DNA from 3 places in the Streptomyces sp. NPDC015345 genome. Region 1 is predicted to be linked to each of the others. Evidence: riboswitches for the same ligand, from Rfam matches in the RefSeq annotation. Region 1 holds a riboswitch; each other region holds the start of a gene.

Region 1 (7,380 bases):
CGCAAGGACGTCAAGGCCACCGACGCCGACGCGGTCGCCCTCGACAAGATCATGGACGGCGTCGAGATCTTCGAGCCGGATTGGGCGGACATTTCGGAGAACCTCCGGAGCTACGTGGAGGACTGGAAGTCGGCCACCGGCAGCTGATCGTAGGGTGGGGGCGTCGGCACAGCGCTGTCCCGGCGCCCCAGCCACCCCGTACACCGCAGGAGTGCACCTCATGGCAGAGCGCAAGCCCATCGAATCGTGGCTCACCGACATGGACGGCGTGCTCATTCACGAGGGCGTCCCGATCCCCGGTGCCGACGCGTTCATCAAGAAGCTGCGCGATTCCGGCAAGCCCTTCCTGGTGCTGACCAACAACTCCATCTACACCGCGCGCGACCTACAGGCCCGGCTGACCCGCATGGGCCTCGAAGTGCCCGTCGAGAACATCTGGACCTCCGCGCTCGCCACCGCCAAATTCCTGGACGACCAGCGCCCCGGCGGCACGGCCTACGTCATCGGCGAGGCGGGCCTGACCACGGCCCTGCACGACATCGGGTACGTCCTGACCGACCACGACCCGGACTACGTGGTGCTCGGCGAGACCCGCACCTACTCCTTCGAGGCCATGACCAAGGCGGTGCGCCTCATCAACGGTGGGGCCCGCTTCATCTGCACCAACCCCGACGAGACCGGCCCCTCCACGGAGGGCCCGCTGCCCGCCACCGGCGCCGTCGCCGCGCTGATCACCAAGGCGACCGGCAAGAACCCGTACTTCGCGGGCAAGCCGAATCCGCTGATGATGCGGACGGGGCTGAACGCCATCGGGGCCCACTCGGAGACCAGCGCGATGATCGGCGACCGCATGGACACCGACGTCCTCGCCGGTCTCGAAGCGGGCATGGAGACGTTCCTGGTGCTCACCGGCCTGACGTCCCGGCGCGACATCGACAAGTACCCCTTCCGGCCGTCCACCGTCGTGGATTCCATCGCCGACCTGGTCGATCGTGTCTGACCGTCTGGCCGTCTGACCGTCTGACCCCCGTTTGGCCCCGTACCAGGATGCGAAGAGCGTCACCGGGCGTGAACCTCGAAGGACAGGAGGTTCACGATGTGCATACGATCCCTTGCTCTCCGTGGGGCGGGTGCGGCCGTCGTCCTGGCGCTCGCCCTGCCCGTCGGTGGGGCCCGTGCCCACGAGGACGGCGCCGTACAGGCCGAGGTCACCCCGGCCGACGCCCAGGCCGGCGCCACCGTCGAGGTGCGCGTCTCGGGCTGTGAGGGCAGCAGCGGGACGGCCGGGTCCGGCGCCTTCGAGGGGGACGCGAAGCTCACCGGCCGGGGCGGGAAGGACGCGCTGCACGGCAACGCCGAGATCCGGGGCGGCCTCTCCGGTTCGTACGACGTCACCGTCATCTGCGACGGCCACCCCCACCAGGGCACCGGCACGGTCCGGATCAACCAGCGGAACCCGGAGCCCGCCGCCCCGGTGCGCGCCGGTGGCGGGGGCACCGCCCACATCACCTCGACGGTGTCCGCGGAGGCCGACGGGGCCGACGAGGCGGGACCCGGCACCCGGCACGCCGTGATCGGCCTGATCCTCGCGGGCGTCGCGGCGGTCGCCGTGGCCTTCCGCAGCGTCCGCCGGCGCCGCTCCGAGTGACGGGCGGGACGTGAGCGTGTCCGGCGGCGAACGCCCGCCCGGGTCCGGACGCCTGCTGACCGGCGTCGCCTGGGCGGTCCTCCTGGTGGGCCTCGCGCTGTGGGGCAGCGGCCTCACGAACCTGCCCGGCGGCCTGTCGGGGCCCGCGACCGGCGACGTGGCGGCGGTCGGCCGCCCCCACGCGGTCGAACTGCCGCCCGCACACGAGCCGTTGACGCCCGCCCGGCCGGCGCGCGTCGAGGTGCCGTCCCTGAAGATCGGCGCCCCGGTGACCGCCCGCGGCCTCGACGCCCGCGGCGCGATCGACCCGCCGCCGTTCGCCGAGGCGGACGCCGTCGGCTGGTACGGCGGCGGCACCCGCCCCGGCGCCCCCGGCGCGGCCCTCTTCGTCGGCCACGTCGACACCGAGACGGACCCGGCCGTCTTCTACGACCTCAGCGCGGCGCGCCCCGGCGAGAAGATCGACGTGACCCGCGACGACGGCACCGTCGCACAGTTCACGATCGACGACGTCCAGGTCGTCACCAGCGACCGCTTCGACGCGAAGAAGGCCTACGGCCCCCACGAGGAGGGCCGCGCCGAACTGCGCCTCATCACCTGCGGCGGCACCTTCGACCGGGCCACCCGCACCTACACGGCGAACGTGATCGTCTCGGCGTACCTCACGGGAGTGCGGCGCTAGCCCCGGCGCCACCCCCCGGTCAGGCGACCCGCTGCCCGGCCGGCGACGGGGCCGGAGCGGCCACCTCGACGGCGCTCCGGGCCGCCGCGCGCACCCCCAGGGCGCCGAAGACCGCCGCGAACACCGCCCACAGCAGGGCGTGCGAGGCGAGCGACAGCATGCGGAACTCCCACAGCAGCGACGCCTCGACCGGCACCGGGTCCGGGTTGCCCGGCAGCAGGAAGAGCACAAGGAGGACGGCGACCGCGGTGAGCGCCGTCGCGATGTGCCGCACCGGTTCGGGACGCGTGACGAGGCGCACGTACACCTGGCGCACGAGGAACATGCCGAGCACGCCGATGGCGACCGAGGCGAGCCAGAGCGCCTGGCGGTCACCGACGGTGCCCGCGTCGCCGACGCCCGGCGGGTTCGCCGGATAGCGGATCCCGGGCAGGAGCGAGACCGCGAGGAAGGCCGCGCCGCAGAAGGCCAGCGCACGCGGCCACGGCAGCGCGCGCGGATCCCGCCGGTGCACCGCGGCGTACGCGACGGCGACCAGCACGCCGAGGGCAAGACCCGCGACGACCGCGGTCACGACCAGGCCGCCGTGCTGGGTGGAGCGGCTGAACAGCTCCTCATGGTGCTGGACGGCCTGCGCCGCGCCGTGCTGCGCGTGCTCCTCGGCGGCCGAGCGTCTCTCCTCGGCGCGGATCGCGCGGTCCATCAGGGGCTCGGCGAGCAGCAGGGAGAAGAGGCCGGCGGTGAGGCCCGCCGCTCCTCCCGCCACCAGGCCGCGTCCGAGCAACGGGAGTACGGGTGATGTGGGCATGGTGCTCGTGTCCGTCCGCCCGGTCAGTGGCACGGGGCGCCGAAGAGGTGCCGGCCGTCGTGCGCGAACTCGTGGAGGTAGTCGCCGGTCGCCGAGATCAGCGAGCCGTTGTCCATGAACACGGCGTACAGCGCGATGAGCGCGATGACCGCGGCGGCCGATGCGATCAGCCAGTCGCGGGTCTGCGTCACGGCGGCCTGGCTCGCCGTGGTGTCGGTGTGCGGAGCTGCGGAGTGCAGGGACATACCGGTGGGCCTCCTTCTGGGGTTTCCACGCCCCATGGCAGGAGGACGACGGCTCAGTTCCTGACTTCCGCGTACGAGCGTGCGTACGCGGTCACAGTGGCGGGACCGTCCCGGATTCGCACCGGGTTCCTGACAACCGTCGCCTCGATGTATGGACTTGTCGTCACGGAGAGTCCCAGTGCGTCGCGTCCCTGTCAACACGCGCCAGGTCAGGGCGGCTCCGCCGGCCGCCGGGCTCACCTGGCCCGATCGGCGACCCGCTCCCCCCGGGAGCCGCCGACCGGGCTGCCCCGCGACGGACGGCGCCAAGTGGGCCACGCGGTTGGCCCCGCGTCCCTCCGTGGCCCGGCCCGCCCTGTCAGGACCGCCCTCTCAGGACCGCCCGGGTCGCACCCGCCGCAACTCCTCGACGCCGAGGGTTCCCTCGATGACCTGCGCGGCGACCGCGTCGATGAGCCGGCGCTCCCTGCGCGCGTAACACCGCAGCGCCTCAAAGGCGTCGTCCACCCCCGTGTTCCAGCGTTCGGCCAGGACGCCCTTGGCCTGTTCGATGCGGATACGACTGTCCAGCGCCCCCTGGAGCTGTGCGGACAGCGTGCGGTACCGCGTGTGCGTGCGGTGGTTGTGCAGGCCCACCGCCGCGGCGTCCGCGAGCACCCGCAGGAGCCGCAGCTCCCGCTCGGCGGGCTCGGTCCCGCGCGCCTGCGACACGAAGACGTTGAGCACCCCGATGACCGGGCCGCGGTGCCGCAGCGGCACCGCCGACGTCGCCGTGACGCCGTGCTCACCGGCCCGCGCGGCGAACGCGGGCCAGCGGGACGCCACTTCGGCGCGGTCGATCCGGACCGGCGGCACGGGCCTGCCCGTTCCGAAGCCCTCGAGACACGGACCGCCCCGGTGCTGTGCCGCCAACAGGGCGCGTACCGCCGCCGGCCGCCTGCTCCCGGTGATGAGGCGGACCTCGCCGCCCCCGCCGGTGTACATCACGCCCGCGCCCTGCGCGCCGAGCAGTTCCACGGAGTGGTCCGAGAGCCGCCGCAGATAGCCCTCGGGGTCGAAATCGTCGGTCAGCGTGTCCGCGCTCTCCACCAGGATCTCCGCGAGCCGCAGTTCGCATGGGTGGTCCCCCATGGCCCTCTCCTCCCCTCTCCGCACGCTCTGCCTACCCTGCCGACGCGCACGGTAACGGCCCTTGGTGACAGCTCTCGTGGGGCAAAGGACCGTATGTCAGGATTGAGATACGGACAGTGCACCCAAGGGGGAGTGGATGTACCGCAAAGACACCCGCCGCGGACATGGTCTCGCGGCCAGGGGGGTGCGGACGGGGGTGGCGCTCGCGGGGGCCGCGCTGCTCCTTTCCGCGTGCTCCTCCTCCGGTGGTGACCCGGAGGACAAGTCTTCGGGCCGGCCTCCGGAGCAGCAGCCGAAGAGCAAGGACCCGTACTGGGTCAACCCGGAGGGGACCGCGGCCAAGCAGGTCGCCTCGTACGAGAAGGACGGCAAGAAGGACGAGGCCGAGCTGATCCGGCGGATCGCCGAGCAGCCGGTGTCCGAGTGGATCGTCCCGGAGAACGCCGAGGAACAGGCCCGCGGCTTCACAGAGGCCGCCGAGAAGGCGGACCGGGACGCCCTGCTGGTCCTCTACAACATCCCGCACCGCGACTGCGGCCAGTACTCGGGCGGCGGCGCGGCCGACGGCAACGCGTACCGCGCCTTCGTCGACCAGGTCGCCAAGGGCATCGGCGACCGGCGCGCCACGGTGATCCTGGAGCCCGACGCGGTGCTGCACATGGTCGACAACTGCACGCCCGAGCAGTTCCACGAGGAGCGCTACGACCTCCTCAAGGGCGCCATCACCACACTCAAGTCCCTGAAGAACACCAAGGTGTACCTCGACGCGGGCAACGCGGGCTGGCAGAACCCCGACTCGCTCTGGGAGCCCCTGAAGCGGTCCGGCGTCGAGCAGGCCGACGGCTTCTCGGTGAACGTCTCCAACTTCCAGACCACCGAGGACAGTACGGAGTTCGGCAAGAAGCTCTCGGCGAAGATCGGCGGCAAGCCGTTCGTCATCGACACGGGCCGCAACGGCAACGGCCCTTACGACAAGGGCAAGGACCCCTGGTGCAACCCGCCGGGGCGGGCGCTCGGCGAGACGCCGACGACGAAGACGGACGATCCGCTCGTCGACGCGTATCTGTGGGTCAAGCGGCCGGGGGAGTCCGACGGGACGTGCCGGGGTGGCCCCAAGGCGGGCGAGTGGTGGCCGGAGTACGCGCTCGGCCTGGCGAGGAACGCCTCGTAGGGGTCGCCTCCCTAGGGCCTGTCTGACAATTCCCGCCTGCCTCCCTCCGGGCGACGACGCGAATTGTCAGACAGGCCCTAGGGGCGCGGCGAACTGCGCGCTCAGCGAGGGGAAAGCCGCAGACGCGACTGCCGGGATCTCGGCAGATGCGTCTGCGGCTTCTTTGTGGTTGCTCGCGCAGTTCCCCGCGCCCCTTACGGGGCGGCTGCTCACCGGACGTGGACCCACCGCGCCTTGCTCGGGACGCCCTGGTCGTCCGTCACGAAAAGCATGTACCAGCCCGTTTCCACCAGGCTCCGATTCTTCGGGACCGTCACCGTCACCTTGCCCCGCGACTTCTCCAGGTCCAGCGCGATCGACGTCTGGTCGATGTCCGTGACGTGCGTGGAGGCGCTGGGCCGGATGAGGCGGGCCGCCTTGATGGCCGAGGAGTGCGGGGTCGGGAAGGTCCCGGAGCCGCCCCGCGCGATGGTCTTCGGGCCCTTGCCGAGGGCCGGCCGCGAGCCTTGGTAGAGGTACGGCGGGCTGTAGATCTCGATGCGCTGCTCGAAGACGCCCGGCTTGGTGTTGGCCTTGTCGGCGTAGAGCGAGTCGGAGCCGAAGAACATCACGCGGCCGTCGGGGAGCAGGACCGACCCGGCGTGGTAGTTGCGGCCCACCTCCGGGTCCGCGACCCGCCGCATCTCCCCGGTCCCGGCGTCGTAGATCCGCGCCTGGTGGATGTTGGAGTCGCCGCGCCCGCGGTAGTCCTCCGAGCCGCCGGAGATCAGCACGGTGTCGTCCGGCAGCGTGGACATCTGCGGGTAGCGCGTGCCCTTCTCCAGCGGGGGACCGTCGACGAAGCGCGGCTCGTCCGCCTTCAGGTCGACGATGCGGGTCTTCTCGCTGGACCTCTTGGACTCGCCCACGCCGCCGCCGCCGACCACCAGGTACTTCTGGTCCTGGGCGGGCGGCAGCTCGACCGTGCCGGAGGTCTCCATGAGCCCCGGGTCGCTCAGACCGGGGACGCCCTGCCACTTGTTGGTCCGAAGGTCCCAGATGCCGGGCTTGCGGCCGACGTCGGCGGGGCCGTAGCCCGCGTTGGAACCGGAGTAGAAGAGCCTGCCGTCGGTCATCTGGAAGATCGCCGGGTACGTCGGGAACTGCCGGATGCCCTTGGTGTACGTCCACTTCTTGGTCTTCGGGTCGTACACCTCGTTCTTGCCCGGCACCAGCTGGCCGATCTCGTCAAGGCCCGAGGTGGAGAGGATCCTGCCGTCGGTGAGCGTGGTCAGCGTGGGGTACCAGCGCGCCTCGTTCATCGGGTCGACCTTGATGTACCGCTCGGCCACCGGGTCGAACTCGAAGGCGTCCTTGATCCCCTGGAAGTCCTTCTTGTCCAGGGCGAGCTTCTGCGCCATGCCGTAGACGTTGCGCTTGTCGGAGCCCTTCATGCCCTCGACGCGGTAATTGTCCTGGGTCCCCGTCTCGTACTTGGCGCCGCTTTTGGCGGCTTCTACGTAGACCCGGCCGAGACCCGCCTCCGTGCGCAGGAACCTCCCGGTCCGCTTGTCGAAGACCTTCTTCGCCTTCTCCACGAGGACGTTGTCCTGGGAGACGAACGTCTTGCCGTTCTTCTTGCCGGTGAACTTCGTGCCGGCGGGAATCGTCTTCGGCTCGTCCGGGTCCTCGTTGTGGACGATCATCAGGCCGCCG
Region 2 (7,380 bases), on a different contig from region 1:
TTGTGCGTCTCGTCGGCGTGTGCCGTGCCGGAACACAGCACGGCCGGCGTGGCCGTCACCGCCGCGACCAGCGCCCAACGGGACATCTTCCGCACCCAACTGCTGTTCACAGCAAGCCTCCTTGGAGCAAGCGCATGGGCCGCCGGTCGCGGCCCGCTGCCGTGGGTAACCCCCCGCGCGTCCAAGAAGTCACCGACGATCATACGAACGGGTCGTCCGATGCCCCCAACATCCCCTGAACCCCCGGAGAAAGAAGCCGGAGAAAGAAGTCAGCCGCATGCGTCATCGTCGCGTTCCGGCCGTCACCCTGCTCGGGGCTCTCACCCTGGCCACCGTCGCGCTCGCCGCCCCGGCCTCGGCGGCCCCGCGGGGTGCGGCCAACCCGAATCCGCTGCCGCACCTGGAGACGCTGATCTCGGAAGGGGTGACCGTCGAAGGGCCGCTGATCAACGGCGTCGCCGTTCCGCTCCTGCGCTAGTTGTCGCCGCCGCCCGGCTCGCAGGCGCGGAACTCCGGCGGGAATCCGGTCCAGCGCAGCTCAGGGGGCAGATGCCGCATGTCGTTGTAGAAGAGCAGCGAGGCGGGCCGCCCCGGCGCGTAGCGGATGACGGTCAGGGCGGCGTTGCAGTGGTTGAGGCCGAGCCAGCGCCACGGCGGGGCGTCGAGGGCGTCCCGGACGAGCCAGCCGATGAGGAAGTTGTGCGTGACGACCAGTTCGTGGCGCGGTTCGGTGCCCGGCGCCGGGCCGGTGAAGCGGGCCAGCGCGTCACGGGCGAGCGCGGGCCCGCCCGCGCGCTCCTCCTCGGGAAATCCGCCGAGCCGCTGGAGCGTCGACTCGGCGCTCTCCGGGGGGAGTTCGTTCTCGCACGGCATGTACGGGATGTAGTCACCCGCTGCGTCCGAGCGGTGCAGGGGCACGCCGTCGAGCCGCCCGGCGATCAGCCGGGCGGTCTCCTCGGCCCGTGGCAGCGGCCCGTGGTGGACCGCGGAGAGAGGAACGCCGCGCAGCCGCTCCCCGAGAAGGACGGCCTGCCGACGGCCGCCCTCCGTCAGGCGGCTCTCATCGGGCGTGGCCTCGCCGTGCCGGGCGAGGTAGAGGTGACGGACGGCGCTCCCGGTCATGACGGAACGGCCCCCTTCCTGATCATGAGTATCGGCTGAGGGGACGCGCGGAGCGCTGACGCGGTTCCGGCGGCGGACCCCTGGGCCCGCCGGGACGTCAGGGCCCGCCGGGACGCTGAAGATGGTGGACGCGGCGGACGAGCCGCGGGCGTGCGGCGCGGCGGGTGGCGGCGCGGTCGGCGCGGCGGGGGCCGGGCCGACCGCGGGACAGCCGCAGTTCCGCGCGGGCAAAGGAGCCGCGGGCCCGATGGCGTCGGGCCGCGTGGCTGCGCATGGGGACCGCCGTCGGTGCCGTGGCGGCGATCGGCGGTCTCGTCTTCACCGGCGTGGCCACCTGCTTCGACGCGCGGGTGGCCGAGGGGCAGCCGCACCAGGCCCGCGAGTGCGGGCACTGGCGGCCGAAGAAGGCGGCGCCGTGCGGCGACACCGGGAAGTAGCCGCGGATCAGCCCTCGTCCTCCAGGTTGCCTTCCGTCTCCAGGTACGCCTGCCGCAGCGCTTCGAGCACCGCCGGGTCCGGCTTCGCCCACATGCCGCGCGACTCCGCCTCCAGGAGGCGTTCCGCGATGCCGTGCAGCGCCCAGGGGTTGTTCTCCTGGAGGAACTGACGGTTCGTCGGGTCCAGGACGTACGTCTCCGTGAGCTTGTCGTACATCCAGTCGGCGACGACGCCCGTCGTGGCGTCGTACCCGAACAAGTAGTCCACGGTGGCGGCGAGTTCGAAGGCGCCCTTGTAACCGTGGCGGCGCATCGCCTCGATCCACTTGGGGTTGACGACGCGGGCGCGGAAGACCCGCGAGGTCTCCTCCACCAGCGTGCGCGTGCGGACCGTCTCGGGGCGCGTCGAGTCGCCGATGTAGGCCTCCGGCGCCGTGCCGCGCAGGGCGCGGACCGTCGCCACCATGCCGCCGTGGTACTGGAAGTAGTCGTCGGAGTCCGCGATGTCGTGCTCGCGGGTGTCGGTGTTCTTCGCGGCGACCGCGATGCGCTTGTACGCGGTCTCCATCTCGGCCCGCGCCGGGCGGCCTTCGAGCCCGCGGCCGTAGGCGTAGCCGCCCCAGACCGTGTAGACCTCGGCGAGATCCGCGTCCGTGCGCCAGTCGCGGGAGTCGATGAGCTGGAGCAGCCCCGCGCCGTACGTCCCCGGACGCGAGCCGAAGATGCGGGTGGTGGCCCGCCGCTCGTCGCCGTGCTCGGCCAGGTCGGCCTGGGCGTGGGCGCGTACGTAGTTGTGCTCGGCGGGCTCGTCAAGCGAGGCCGCGAGCCGCACCGCGTCGTCGAGCAGGCCGATCGTGTGCGGGAACGCGTCGCGGAAGAAGCCCGAGATGCGCAGCGTCACGTCGATGCGGGGACGGCCCAACTCCTCGTACGGGATGGCCTCCAGGCCGGTGACGCGGCGCGACGCGTCGTCCCAGACGGGGCGCACGCCGAGCAGCGCCATGGCCTCGGCGACGTCGTCGCCCGCCGTGCGCATCGCGCTGGTGCCCCACAGGGAAAGGCCCACGGAGGTGGGGTAGTCGCCGTTGTCGTTCCTGTACCGCTCGATGAGCGAGTCGGCGAGGGCCTCGCCGGTCTCCCACGCGAGGCGGGAGGGGACGGCCTTGGGGTCGACCGAGTAGAAGTTGCGGCCGGTCGGCAGGACGTTGACCAGGCCGCGCAGCGGGGAGCCGGAGGGACCGGCGGGGACGAAGCGGCCCTCCAACGCCCGTACGGCGTTGTCCAGTTCGGCGGTGGTTCCCTCCAGGCGCGGGACCACCTCGCGGGCGGCGAACTCCAGGATCGCGGCGACCTGTTCGCCCTGGTCGCGGGGGACGGCGGCGAGGTCCCAGCCCGCGTCGTCCATCGCCTGGACCAGCGCGCGGGCCTTGTCCTCGGCCTCGTCGGCGCTCACGCGCGTCGCCGCGGACTCGTCGAGGCCGAGCGCCTCGCGCAGGCCGGGCAGGGCGGAGGTGCCGCCCCAGATCTGGCGGGCGCGCAGGATCGCGAGGACGAGGTTGACGCGGTCGGCACCGGCCGGGGCGGTGCCGAGCACGTGCAGACCGTCGCGGATCTGCATGTCCTTGATCTCGCAGAGCCAGCCGTCGACGTGGAGGAGGAAGTCGTCGAAGCCGTCGTCGTCGGGGCGGTCCTCAAGGCCCAGGTCGTGGTCGAGCTTCGCGGCCTGGATGAGCGTCCAGATCTGCGCGCGGATCGCCGGCAGCTTCGCCGGGTCCATGGAGCTGATCTGCGCGTACTCGTCGAGGAGCTGCTCCAGGCGCGCGATGTCGCCGTAGGAGTCGGCGCGGGCCATCGGCGGCACGAGGTGGTCGATGAGCGTGGCGTGCACGCGGCGCTTGGCCTGGGTGCCCTCGCCCGGGTCGTTGACCAGGAAGGGGTAGATCAGCGGCAGGTCGCCGAGCGCGGCGTCGGGGCCGCAGGCCGCCGAGAGGCCCGCGTTCTTGCCGGGCAGCCACTCCAGGTTGCCGTGCTTGCCGAGGTGGACCATCGCGTCGGCCCCGAAGCCGCCGTCCGCCGCGGGGGCCGCGATCCAGCGGTACGCGGCCAAGTAGTGGTGCGAGGGCGGCAGATCCGGGTCGTGGTAGATCGCGATGGGGTTCTCGCCGAAGCCGCGCGGCGGCTGGATGAGGATGAGGAGGTTGCCGCGCCGCAGGGCGGCAAGCACGATGTCGCCCTCCGGGTCACCGCCGTCGCCGACCCGCGAACGGTCCAGGAACATCTCGCCGGGCGGCGGCCCCCAGTGCTGCTCGACCGAGTCCCGCAGCTCCTGCGGCAGCGTCGCGTACCAGCGCTTGTAGTCGGCGGCCGGGATGCGCACCGGGTTGGCGGCGAGCTGCTCCTCGGTGAGCCACTCCTGGTCGTGGCCGCCCGCGTCGATGAGCGCGCGGATCAGCTCGTCGCCGTCACCGGAGACGAGACCCGGGATGTCGGCCTCGGGGCCGAAGTCGTAGCCCTCGGCGCGCAGCCTGCGCAGCAGCGCGACGGCGGACGCCGGGGTGTCGAGGCCGACCGCGTTGCCGATCCGGGAGTGCTTGGTCGGGTACGCGGACAGGACGAGGGCCAGGCGCTTGTCGGCGGCCGGGATGTGCTTCAGGCGCGCGTGCCGTACGGCGATGCCGGCGACCCGCGCCGCGCGCTCGGCGTCGGCGACGTACGCCGGGAGCCCGTCCTCGTCGATCTCCTTGAACGAGAACGGGACGGTGATGAGCCGCCCGTCGAACTCCGGCACCGCGATCTGGCTCGCGGCGTCCAGCGGCGAGACGCCCTCGTCGTTCTCCTCCCAGGCCGAACGCGACCCGGTCAGGCACAGCGCCTGGAGGATCGGCACGTCGAGGCCGGTCAGCGCGCCCGCGTCCCACGACTCGTCGTCGCCGCCCGCGGAGGCCTCGGCGGGCTTGGTGCCACCGGCTGCGAGGACCGTCGTCACGATGGCGTCGGCGGGGCGCAGCGCGTCGATCAGCTCCGGCTCGGGGGCGCGCAGCGAGGCCACGTACAGCGGCATCGGGCGCCCGCCCGCGTCCTCGATCGCGCCGCACAGGTCGTCGATGAAGGCGGTGTTGCCGCTCATGTGGTGGGCGCGGTAGTAGAGCACCGCGACGGTCGGGCCGTCGATGTCGCGCGCCGTGCGCTCCAGCGGGCCCCAGGACGGCGCGGGCGCCGGCGGGTCGAAGCCGTGGCCGGTGAGGAGCACGGTGTCGGAGAGGAAGCGGGCCAGCTGCTCAAGGTTGGCGGGGCCGCCGTGCGCGAGGTAGGCGTGCGCCTCGGCGGCGATGCCGACCGGCACGGTGGAGGAGGCCATCAGCTGGGCGTCGGGCGCCTGTTCACCGGTGAGTACGACCACCGGCAGACCGCTGGCGATGAGCTGGTCCAGACCGTCCTGCCAGGCGCGGACGCCACCGAGGAGGCGTACGACGACGAGGTCGGCGCCCGCCAGGAGCGAGGGCAGCTCGGTGAGGTCCAGGCGGGACGGGTTGGCGAACCGGTAGTCGACCGGACCCCCCGCCGCGCGGGCGCTGAGCAGGTCGGTGTCGGAGGTCGACAGCAGCAGAAGCATGCGTGCGCAGGCCTTCCTCGGGGTGTCCGCGCCCCGGGTGGTCGTATGGACGGCAGGAGTTCCTGGCTCGCCCCACGGATGGGGCTCACAGTGGCGGGACCGCGCCGGATTCGCACCGGGCTTCCTCCCCCGGGTCCTGGCGGACCCACGCCGTCGCTGGCGTCGGCGGACCTGGCGGCCCGCCGCCTGCATAGTAAGTCCTGACCGCCGCCGATGGGGCGGCCACCTGCCGGGACGGCCCGTCTCGGGAGGCGACCGGCCGGAACGGCGTGGGTATGCTCGCCGCCATGCCGCCCACCCGAGCAACCTCCACGAACCAGGGCGAATCCCTCATACGTACCCCGGTCCGCGACCGGGGCGACGCCTGCCCCGGAGCGCTCCGACTGCACCGCGCCGACGACGGCGCACTGGCCCGACTCCGCGTGCCCGCAGGTGTATTGACGTCCCGTCAGGCGGCGATACTGGCAGACGTGGCGGAACGCCTCGCGGACGGCCACCTCAGCATCACCTCGCGCGGCAACATCGAGCTGCGCGGCCTCGGCGCGAGCTGCGGCACGGAACTCTCCGCGGTTCTCGCGGACGCGGGCCTGCTGCCCTCCGAACGCCACGAACGCGTCCGCAACATCGTGGCCTCGCCGCTCGCCACGCTCGACGGACTCGGCCACGCCGACGTGCAGTTGTGGGCCCGCGAGCTCGACGGACTGCTCTGCGCCGAGGAGTGGACGACGGCGCTCTCCGGCCGCTTCCTGTTCGTCCTGGACGACGGGCGAGGGGACGTGGCCGGGCTCGGCGGCGATGTGACCTTGATCGCAGAATCGGGCGGGGCGGGGTGTGTGTCCGGGGAGTCGTGCGGGGCGGAGTGCGTGCGCGGGGAGTCGGGCGGGGCAGCGGCCGTGTCCATGACTTCGGGCGGCACGGCATCCGCGGACCCGGGCGGCACGGCGCTCGTCCGCGTCGGTGACCGCGCCCTGCGGGTCTCCGCCGCCGCCGCCCCGCGTGCCGCTCTCGCCGCCGCCGGGGCCTTCCTCGCCGCCGCGCGCGACGCGGGCAACGGGGCGTGGCGGGTCCGGGAGCTGCCCGCGGGGCACCCCGTCGACCTCGCCGGGGCGCTGGCGCGGCAGGGCATCGACGCCGGACCGGCCGCCGCCCCCTTCGGCCCGCCCGGCGCCGCCCCGCACCTGCCCGGCGTCTGCGGCCGCGCGGTGGCTGTCGGCGCCCCCCTCGGCCGCGTGAGCGCCGCCCGGTGGCGGGCCCTGCTGCCCGCCCCGGCCGACGAACTGCGCGTCACTCCGTGGCGCGGCTTCGTGCTCCCCGGCTTCGAGGACGACGCGGCGGCCCGCGAAAGGCTGCGCGCGCTGGCCGACGCCGGTTTCATCGCCGACCCCCGCTCGCCCTGGCTCGGCGTCTCCGCCTGCACCGGCCGACCCGGCTGCGCCAAGTCCCTCGCCGACGTCCGCGCCGACGCCGTCCCCGGCGCCGGTGGCCTGCCCGTCCACTTCTCCGGCTGCGAGCGGCGGTGCGGGCACCCGCGCGGCGACTGGGTGGACGCCCTCGCCACCGGGGACGGGCGGTACGAGGTGACGGTGCGCACCGGCGGCACGGCGGCGCCAGTGAGCGGCGCGAACCTGACCGAGACGGTCACGAGGGCACGTACGACATCCGCAACCACCACAACAACGGCCACGAGATGAGCGAGAGCACAGTGTTCGACTACGAGAAGGACGGCGCGGCGATCTACCGCGAGTCCTTTGCCACCATCCGCGCGGAGGCGGACCTCGCGGGTCTGCCCGCCGACGTCAGCCAGGTCGCGGTGCGGATGATCCACGCCTGCGGGATGGTCGACCTCGTCCGCGACCTCGCCTTCAGCCCGCGCGTGGTGGCCGACGCCCGCAAGGCCCTTCGCGACGGCGCGCCGATCCTGTGCGACGCCAACATGGTCGCGAGCGGCGTCACGCGCAAGCGGCTGCCCGCCGACAACGACGTGATCTGCACGCTCACCGACCCCGCCGTCCCCGGCCTCGCGGCGCGGCTCGGCACCACCCGCAGCGCCGCCGCCATGGAGTTGTGGCGCGACCGCCTCGAAGGCTCCGTCGTCGCCATCGGCAACGCCCCCACCGCGCTCTTCCGCCTCCTGGAGATGATCGAGGAGGGCGCCCCACGCCCGGCCGCCGTCCTCGGCATCCCGGTCGGCTTCGTCGGCGCCGCCGA
Region 3 (7,380 bases), 740 kb from region 1:
CCTGTGGCTGCGCTCGCATGGCTGCGGGCTCCTCCTCGCGTGGTTCACGGTCTTCGGCGTGAACCTACGGCCGCCGGCCGTTCCGCGTTAAGTGCCGGTCGTGCGCGGCTGGACTGGTACCGGGCCTCGCAGGAAGCGGACGGAGGGAGGGTCCTCGCGGGTCACCACCGCCCGTACGCCGTAGACCTCCGCGATGAGTTCCTCCGTGATCACCTCCGTCGGCGTGCCCGCCGCGTACGCCGTGCCGTCCTTCAGGATCAGTACGTGGTCGCAGAACATCGCCGCCAGGTTGAGGTCGTGCAGGGCGATCACGCTGGTGACGGGGAGTTCGGCGACCAGGGAGAGCAGGTCGAGCTGGTGCTGGATGTCGAGGTGGTTGGTGGGCTCGTCCAGGAGGAGTTCGCGGGGCTCCTGGGCCAGGGCGCGGGCTATCTGGACACGTTGGCGTTCGCCGCCGGAGAGCGTGTGCCAGGACTGGGCCGCGCGGTCGGTGAGGCCCGTGTGCGCCAAGGCCTCGCGTACGGCCCGCTCGTCGTGGGGCGTGGGGGCCGACCACGCGCGGCGGTGCGGGATGCGGCCGAGGCGTACGACGTCTCGTACAGTCAACTCGGTTTGCGTGGTGGCGTGTTGCTCGACCACCGCGATACGGCGTGCCACCGTGCGGCGCGGGGTGTCGGGCAGCGGGTGGCCGTCCAGGGTGACCACCCCCGAGGCGGGGGCGAGGACTCCGGCGAGGATCCGCAGGAGTGTGGACTTTCCGGAGCCGTTGGGGCCGAGGAGGCCCACCGTGGCGCCGGGCGGCGGGGCGAGGCTCACGCCGTCGACGACGAGCCGGCCGCCGGCCTCGCGGGTGACCCGGTCGGCGCGCAGACCGCCCCGGGCGTCCGCCGTTACCTCGTACGTCGTCATGTCGCCCTCCGCGTCCGGTACAGCACCACCACGAACGCGGGTACGCCGATGAGTGACGTCACGACGCCCACCGGGACCTCCTGCGGGTCCAGGGCCGTGCGGGCCAGGGTGTCCACCCAGACCAGGAACACCGCGCCGGTGAGTGCCGTGACCGGGAGCAGCCGGGCGTGCCCCGAGCCGGTGAAGGCGCGGGCCGCGTGCGGCAGGACCAGGCCCACGAAGCCGATGGCGCCCGCCGAGCTGACCAGGACGGCGGTCAGCAGCGCCGTCACGCAGAGCAGGACCAGGCGGGTGCGGGCCACCCGTACGCCCAGTGTCGCCGCCGCCTCCTGCCCGAAGGCGAAGGCGTCGAGCGTACGGGCGTGACCGAGGCAGACGAGCAGCACCGCGGCGAGGACCGCCGCGCACAGCCACACGTCCGTCCAGCCCGCCCCGCTGAGCGAGCCGAGCAGCCAGAACAGCACGCCGCGGGTGGTCTCCGCGTCGCCCGCGGTGAGGATGACGAACGATGTCAGCGCGGAGAAGAGCTGCATCGCGGCGACGCCCGACAGTACGACGCGGTCCGTCGTGCCGCCGAGTGTGTGGCTCAGCAGGAGGACGAGCGCGAACGAGCAGAGCGCGCCCACGAAGGCGCCCGCCGAGATCGACAGCGCTCCCCCGCCGACACCGAGGACGACGACCGCGACCGCTCCGGTGGACGCCCCGGACGACACCCCGAGCACGAAGGGGTCCGCGAGGGGGTTGCGGAGCAGGGACTGCATGACCGCGCCGCAGACCGCGAGGCCCGCGCCGCAGACCGCGGCGAGCAGGGTGCGGGGCAGCCGCAGGTTCCAGACGATGCCGTCCCTGATGGGGGTGAGGTGTGCCTCGCCCCAGCCGAGGTGCGCGGCGAGCGCCGAGAACACGTCGGGGACCGAGATGTCGGCGGGGCCGATGGTGACGGCGACCGCCACCGAGAGGACGAGCGCGGCGCCGCCGGCCAGCCACAGCAGCCCATGCCGGACGGGGGCGACCGGGCTCACTTCGCCAGCCCGAACTTCCGCAGGCCGGCGGCCACTTGCTCGATGCCGTCGACCGTGCGGATCGTGGGGTTCATGGCCTGGCCGCTGAGGAGTACGTAGCGCTTCTTCTTGACGGCGGTGAGGTTCTTGGTCGCGGGGTTGGACTCCAGGAACCTGATCTTCGCCGCGGCGCTCTCCGCGGACTGCGACTTGCGGGTGAGGTCACCGATGACGAGGACGTCGGGGTCGCGGTCGGCGACGGTCTCCCAGTTGATCTGGGGCCACTCCTCGCGGGTGTCGTCGAAGACGTTCTTCGCGCCGAGTTCGCGGGTGATGATGCCGGGGGCGCCGCAGCAGCCCGCCATGTACGGGGCGTCGGAGTTGGCGAACCAGTACAGGAGCGAGACACCGGACGCGTCGATGTCCTTCGTGGCCTTCGCGACGCGGCCCTTCAGGTCCGCGATCAGCTTCTCGCCGCGCTTCTCGACGCCGAACACCTCGGCGAGGTCGCGTACCTCGCCGTAGACGGTGTCCATGGTGAGGGTCTTGACGCGTTTGCCGTCGCCGCCGCCGTCGTTGTCCTTGCCCGCGCAGTCGGTGGGCGAGACGTAGACGGGCACGCCGAGTTCGGTGAACTTCGCGCGGTCGGCGACGCCGCCCTTGCCCACGGTGTAGAGGAAGGAGGCGCTGACGAAGTCCGGCTCCTTGGAGAGGACCTTCTCCAGGGCGGGGTAGCGGTCGGCGAGCCGCTCGACCTTCGCGTTCTCCTTCTCCAGGTGCTTCGGGATGGGGTCGGTCCAGGTGCCCGTGCCCGCCATGCGGTCGGCGAGGCCGAGGGAGAGCAGGATCTCCGTGGAGCCCTGGTCGAGGGAGACGGCGCGCTTCGGCGGGGCCTGGACCTCGGCCTCCTTGCCGCAGGAGGCGACCGTGACGGGGTAGCCGTCGGCGCTCTTGCCCGCGGACTTCTGGGCGGAGCCGCCACCGCAGGCGGTGAGCGCGAGCAGTGCGGTACAGAGCACGGCGGACATACGGACTGTCGAGGACACGCGATCCCTTGAGTGTCACGGCTCATACGCGGAGCCTGGTCTGCGTCACGGCCTCCGCCGCCCGGTGTGCGAGCGGAGGCGCCAGCAGGTCTTCGGACTCGGGATCGAACCGGACGGGGCGCCTTCCCAGGCGTCCGAAGACGCCCAGTGGCCGTGGCCCCGCCCGTCCCCCTCACCGCTGCGCGTCAGTTCCGGATTTCCACCGGATTCCCTGGCCCAGGTGTGGGTTTGACTGGCTTGCGCAAGTTATCACGCGTCTTCACCGGCCCGGGCCCGGCCTCGGCTCGCCCCGGTAGGTGCCGAAGGACCAGCGGTTTCCCTCGGGGTCCTGGATGCCGAACTCGCGGCTGCCGTACGGCTTGTCCTCGATGTCGCCGGTGATCTTCACGCCCGCCTCGCGGAGGCGGTGGTACAGGTCGTCCACCCGGTCGGTCACGACATAGGCGCCGGAGGTGCCGGGTTTCCCGCAGGTCTCGGCGGCCGTCCCGGGGTCGTACGAGCCGAGCATGACGCCGCCTCCCTCGGGCCAGTCGAGCTGGGCGTGGACGACGCGGCCGCCGTCCTCGTACACGGCCGTGCGCAGGAAGCCGACGGTGTCGACGAGGAAGTCGATCAGGGCGGGGGCGTCCTGCGCCTGGAGGCATGGCCAGGTCGTGGGGGCGGGGGTGGTGGTGAGCGGCTCGTGCTGTGTGGTGTCAGGCGCGGTATCAGGTGTGGTGTCAGGTGTGGTGTTCATGTCTGCCACTCTTCGCCTCCGGCGTGCGCCCCGGCTTGGATATTCCGGCACTCCTCGGCCAGCCAGCCCGTGGGGCTCACCCCCGTGTACTGCCGGAAGTCCCGTACGAGGTGGGAGTGGTCGTAGTAGCCCGTGTCGGCGGCGACCCGGGCGAGGTCCGGCGGGTCACCCGCCGCGACGGCGCGGGTCACGGCCGCCTTGGCGTGCTGGAAGCGCATCAGGCGCGCGGCCTGCTTGGGGCTCAGGCCGGTCTCGGCGCGGAAGAGGGCGGTCAGGCGGCGCTCGCTGAGGGCGACGTGCCGGGACAGGCCGCCGAGGGTACCGGCGCCGCGGTGCCGGGCGAGCCAGGCCCAGGCCTCGGCGACCTCGGGGCGCACGGCTCCGGCGGGCCGGGCCGCGCGCCGCCTCAGGTAGTCGGCGAGGACGGCGAAGCGGTCCTCCCAGGCGTCCAGGGCGCACAGCCGCTCACGCACCTCGGCGGCGCGCGCGCCGAGGACGTCGGTGCCGCCGACGACGAGCTGTCCGGCGAGCTCACCGGCGGGCAGGCCGAGGAGCGCGCGGGCCGCCAGCGGGTGCACGGCGAGCTGGACGCCCGCCTCGTGCTCGGGCTGGACGACGTAGGCGGGGCTCTGGTGGAGGCCGCCCACGATGATGTCGGTGCGGACCGCGTCGGCGCCGGTCGCCTGGGCGGGCGTACCGCCGGTGGCGATGGCCCCGTCCAGCGAGAAGATCACCGTCAGGTACGGCGAGGGCAGGCCCCGGTGCAGGGCGGGCCGCTGCCCCGCGGTGCGGTAGCCGACCGCGGAGACGACCATGCCGTCGAGCCGGGGAACGGCCCGCACGAACTCACGGGAGCCCATGCGGTCCAGTATGCGACGCCCCGGCCTCCACCGCCGAGGCCTCGCCCCGGGCCGCACGCGCCCGCCGACGCCCCTCTCCGCTACCCGCCACCGCGCCCCCCATGCCCGCCCGCCCCGGTGACTTCGATCATGGGAATCCCGTGGCCGGGCCCATAGCATGGCGCGCCGCTCCGGACGGGGCCGCGCATCGCACTCAGGAACGGCGGGACACGGGAAACATGGCAGTACGAGCCAAGAACAAGCGGGCCCTCATCGGTGGCGTGGGGGCGCTCGTCGCCGCCGCACTCGCGGGCGGCGCGCTGTGGCCCGCCGGTGAGGCGACGGCGGCCGACACCTCGGCCGCCACCGCCCGCGAGCTGTCGCACTGGCCGGAGCCGGTCGCGAAGAAGCTCGGCAAGGTCATCGCCGCGAACGACCACAAGGGCGCGTATGCCGTCTTCGACGCGGACAACACCTCGTACCGCAATGACTTGGAGGAGTCGCTGCTGCCCTTCCTGGAGATGAAGGGCGTGCTGACCCGCAAGACCATGGACCCGTCCCTGAAGGTCATCCCGTTCAAGGACACGGCGACGCACAAGGAGAGCCTCTACAGCTACTACAACCGGCTGTGCGAGGTCGACGACCAGGTCTGCTACCCGTGGGCCGCGCAGATCTTCTCCGGGTTCACGCTGAAGGAGCTCAAGGGGTACGTCGACGAGTTGCTGGCGTACGAGAAGCCGATCCCCGCGGAGTACTACGAGGACGGGAAGGTCACCAGGACCGAGGTGAAGCCGCCCGAGCTGTCGGACGGCATGCGGCAGCTCTACAAGACGCTGCGCGCGCACGGCATCGAGGTGTACGTGGTCAGCGCGGCCAGCGAGGACCTGGTGCGGATGGTCCTCGCCGACCCGAAGTACGGCTACGGCGTGGAGCCGCGGAACGTCATCGGGGTGTCGATGCTGCTCAAGGACCGCGGGACGGGCGCGGTGACCAGTTCCCGCAAGGAGATCGCAGAGGGCCGCTTCGGCGAGAAGGACCGGGCGAAGCTCGCGGGACGCGAGCTGACGCCCAAGCTGTGGGCCCCGCTGACCTGGTACGCGGGCAAGCCGGCCGCGATCAACACGTACATCGACGAGTGGCGCAAGCCGGTCCTCGTCGCCGGTGACACCCCGGTCAGCGACGGCCCGATGCTGTTCCACTCGGCGGACGTGGAGCACGGCGGCGTACGCGTCTGGGTCAACCGCAAGGACGCGTACATGAAGCAGCTCGACGGGATGAAGAAGAAGAACGCCGGGCGGCAGCGCGAGCTGGGCCAGAAGGTGACCGCCGACAAGCGGTGGCTGACGGTCACCCCCGAGCAGATCCGCTAGCCGCCGGGCGGCCGGCCCCGGCCGGGGCGCTCTTCGGCCGCCGTCCACGCCGCCACCTGCTTGGCGAGCGCCCCGCCCGCCTTGGTCCAGGCGAAGTGGTCGAGGCGGGCGCCCGCCTCCCGCGCGGTGTAGTGGCGCCGGGTGAGGCGCGCCCGGGGGACCTTGCCGAGCAGGTGGTCGAGGGCGGTGGCGGGGGCGAGGGTGTCGTGCTCGACGGAGACGGCGAGGACGGGCAGGTCCAGGGCGGCCAGGGCCGCTTCGTAGTCGAGCGCGGAGCCCTTGGGGGCGTAGCGGCCGGTGAGCCCCTGGTGCGCCCAGTCCCGCATGACGCCCTTGGGCTGGTTGCCGCCGAAGCCGAGGCGGGCGCCGGGCCAGCGGCCGAGCGCGGTCGCCGTCGCGGCGATCAGCAGCTCGCCGAGGAGCAGACCGGGGGCGCGCCGCGGGCCGTACGCGCGGAACCAGACGGACCCCGAGGCGACGAGCGCCACGCCGTCGACGTCCGGCCCGGAGCCCAGGGCGGCGTACAGCAGCGCGAGCTGGCCACCCAGGCTGTGGCCGAGGAGGCGCAGGGGCGGCTCGGGGCCCAGCTCGGCCCGGACCGCCGCGAGGACGGCGGGCAGGTCCTCCTCGACGAGCGCGCGGTAGCCGTGGTCGCGGGCGTCCCGGTCGGTGGCACGCGGCGTCGCCTCGCCCTGGCCGCGCAGGTCGGCTGTGATCACGGTGAGGCCCTCGTCGTGCAGGTGGCGCGCGAAGCGGCGGTAGAAGCGGGCGGGGGTGCCCATCGCCGGCAGGACGAGCACCGCGGGGGCCGGGGGCGGCCCCGGTGCCGGTCCCGAACCGGACGGCAGGAAACGCTCGGGCGCGGGGGCGCGCAGGGCGCGCACCGGAACGCGGGCGCCGTCCGGGAGTTCGACGGTCGTCAGGAGCGGCATTTCGCCGACGGGTTCCGGCTGGGTCATGGGCCCAGCATGACCCACCGTACAGGCGGACGCGGAGATTCAGGCGGAAAGACGGCGCGGGGAGACGGCACGGCCCGGGGAGGCCAACTGCCGTCCCCGGGCCGCGCGTTCACTCCCCTCAGCGGCTGTAGCGCATCAGCGCGCGCACCATGTGGCAGGTGATGTCGGAGGGCGGGTGGATGCCGACCTCCTCGGCCATGCCTCGGATCGTGCTGTTCTTCGCCTGGTTCGGCAGGTACACGCCCGACTCGAGCAGGGCGATGGCCAGGCGCATGGCCTTGAGGCGGCGGTTGTGGTTGACGTACCACTCACGCGGGCGCCCGGCGGGCAGCGCCTTCTTCTCCCTCGGTACGTACGGCAGATCGATCAGGACGGGCTTCGGTACGGTCTTGGACACACGCTTCGACGTGAGTGCGGCAGCGGGCACGGGCATCCTCCTGTCGCGGTCGGGACCCCCCGTCGGGCGCCCTCGAACACTACTGTGATTCTACCGCCAGGCACTGACAATCGCCGCTGGCCA

Evidence for each region. Region 1 has a riboswitch for cobalamin ahead of ACF062_RS05520 (CbtB-domain containing protein). Riboswitches for the same ligand answer to the same signal wherever they lie in the genome.
Region 2: another riboswitch for cobalamin. It lies ahead of cobN (cobaltochelatase subunit CobN); the one in region 1 lies ahead of ACF062_RS05520 (CbtB-domain containing protein).
Region 3: another riboswitch for cobalamin. It lies ahead of ACF062_RS02305 (ABC transporter substrate-binding protein); the one in region 1 lies ahead of ACF062_RS05520 (CbtB-domain containing protein).

Annotation. Positions count from the first base shown of each region.
Region 1 covers NZ_JBIBTX010000001.1:1,228,757-1,236,136, reverse strand. The annotation lists gene ACF062_RS05545 (2-aminoethylphosphonate ABC transporter substrate-binding protein) at 1-147, shown strand, start outside; gene ACF062_RS05540 (HAD-IIA family hydrolase) at 221-1,000, shown strand; gene ACF062_RS05535 (hypothetical protein) at 1,097-1,648, shown strand; gene ACF062_RS05530 (class F sortase) at 1,659-2,330, shown strand; gene ACF062_RS05525 (CbtA family protein) at 2,350-3,138, opposite strand; gene ACF062_RS05520 (CbtB-domain containing protein) at 3,162-3,383, opposite strand; cobalamin riboswitch at 3,416-3,539, opposite strand; gene ACF062_RS05515 (ANTAR domain-containing protein) at 3,756-4,514, opposite strand; gene ACF062_RS05510 (glycoside hydrolase family 6 protein) at 4,651-5,685, shown strand; gene ACF062_RS05505 (galactose oxidase-like domain-containing protein) at 5,895-7,380, opposite strand, start outside.
Region 2 covers NZ_JBIBTX010000002.1:275,501-282,880, forward strand. The annotation lists gene ACF062_RS07605 (hypothetical protein) at 1-86, opposite strand, end outside; gene ACF062_RS07610 (hypothetical protein) at 278-478, shown strand; gene ACF062_RS07615 (histidine phosphatase family protein) at 475-1,122, opposite strand; gene ACF062_RS07620 (hypothetical protein) at 1,395-1,559, shown strand; gene cobN (cobaltochelatase subunit CobN) at 1,567-5,172, opposite strand; cobalamin riboswitch at 5,209-5,328, opposite strand; gene ACF062_RS07630 (cobalamin biosynthesis protein CobG) at 5,448-6,863, shown strand; gene ACF062_RS07635 (precorrin-8X methylmutase) at 6,875-7,380, shown strand, end outside.
Region 3 covers NZ_JBIBTX010000001.1:487,843-495,222, forward strand. The annotation lists gene ACF062_RS02290 (metallophosphoesterase) at 1-19, opposite strand, end outside; gene ACF062_RS02295 (ABC transporter ATP-binding protein) at 88-909, opposite strand; gene ACF062_RS02300 (FecCD family ABC transporter permease) at 906-1,931, opposite strand; gene ACF062_RS02305 (ABC transporter substrate-binding protein) at 1,928-2,938, opposite strand; cobalamin riboswitch at 3,022-3,208, opposite strand; gene ACF062_RS02310 (VOC family protein) at 3,216-3,692, opposite strand; gene ACF062_RS02315 (helix-turn-helix domain-containing protein) at 3,689-4,552, opposite strand; gene ACF062_RS02320 (haloacid dehalogenase-like hydrolase) at 4,771-5,901, shown strand; gene ACF062_RS02325 (alpha/beta fold hydrolase) at 5,898-6,860, opposite strand; gene ACF062_RS02330 (hypothetical protein) at 6,979-7,287, opposite strand.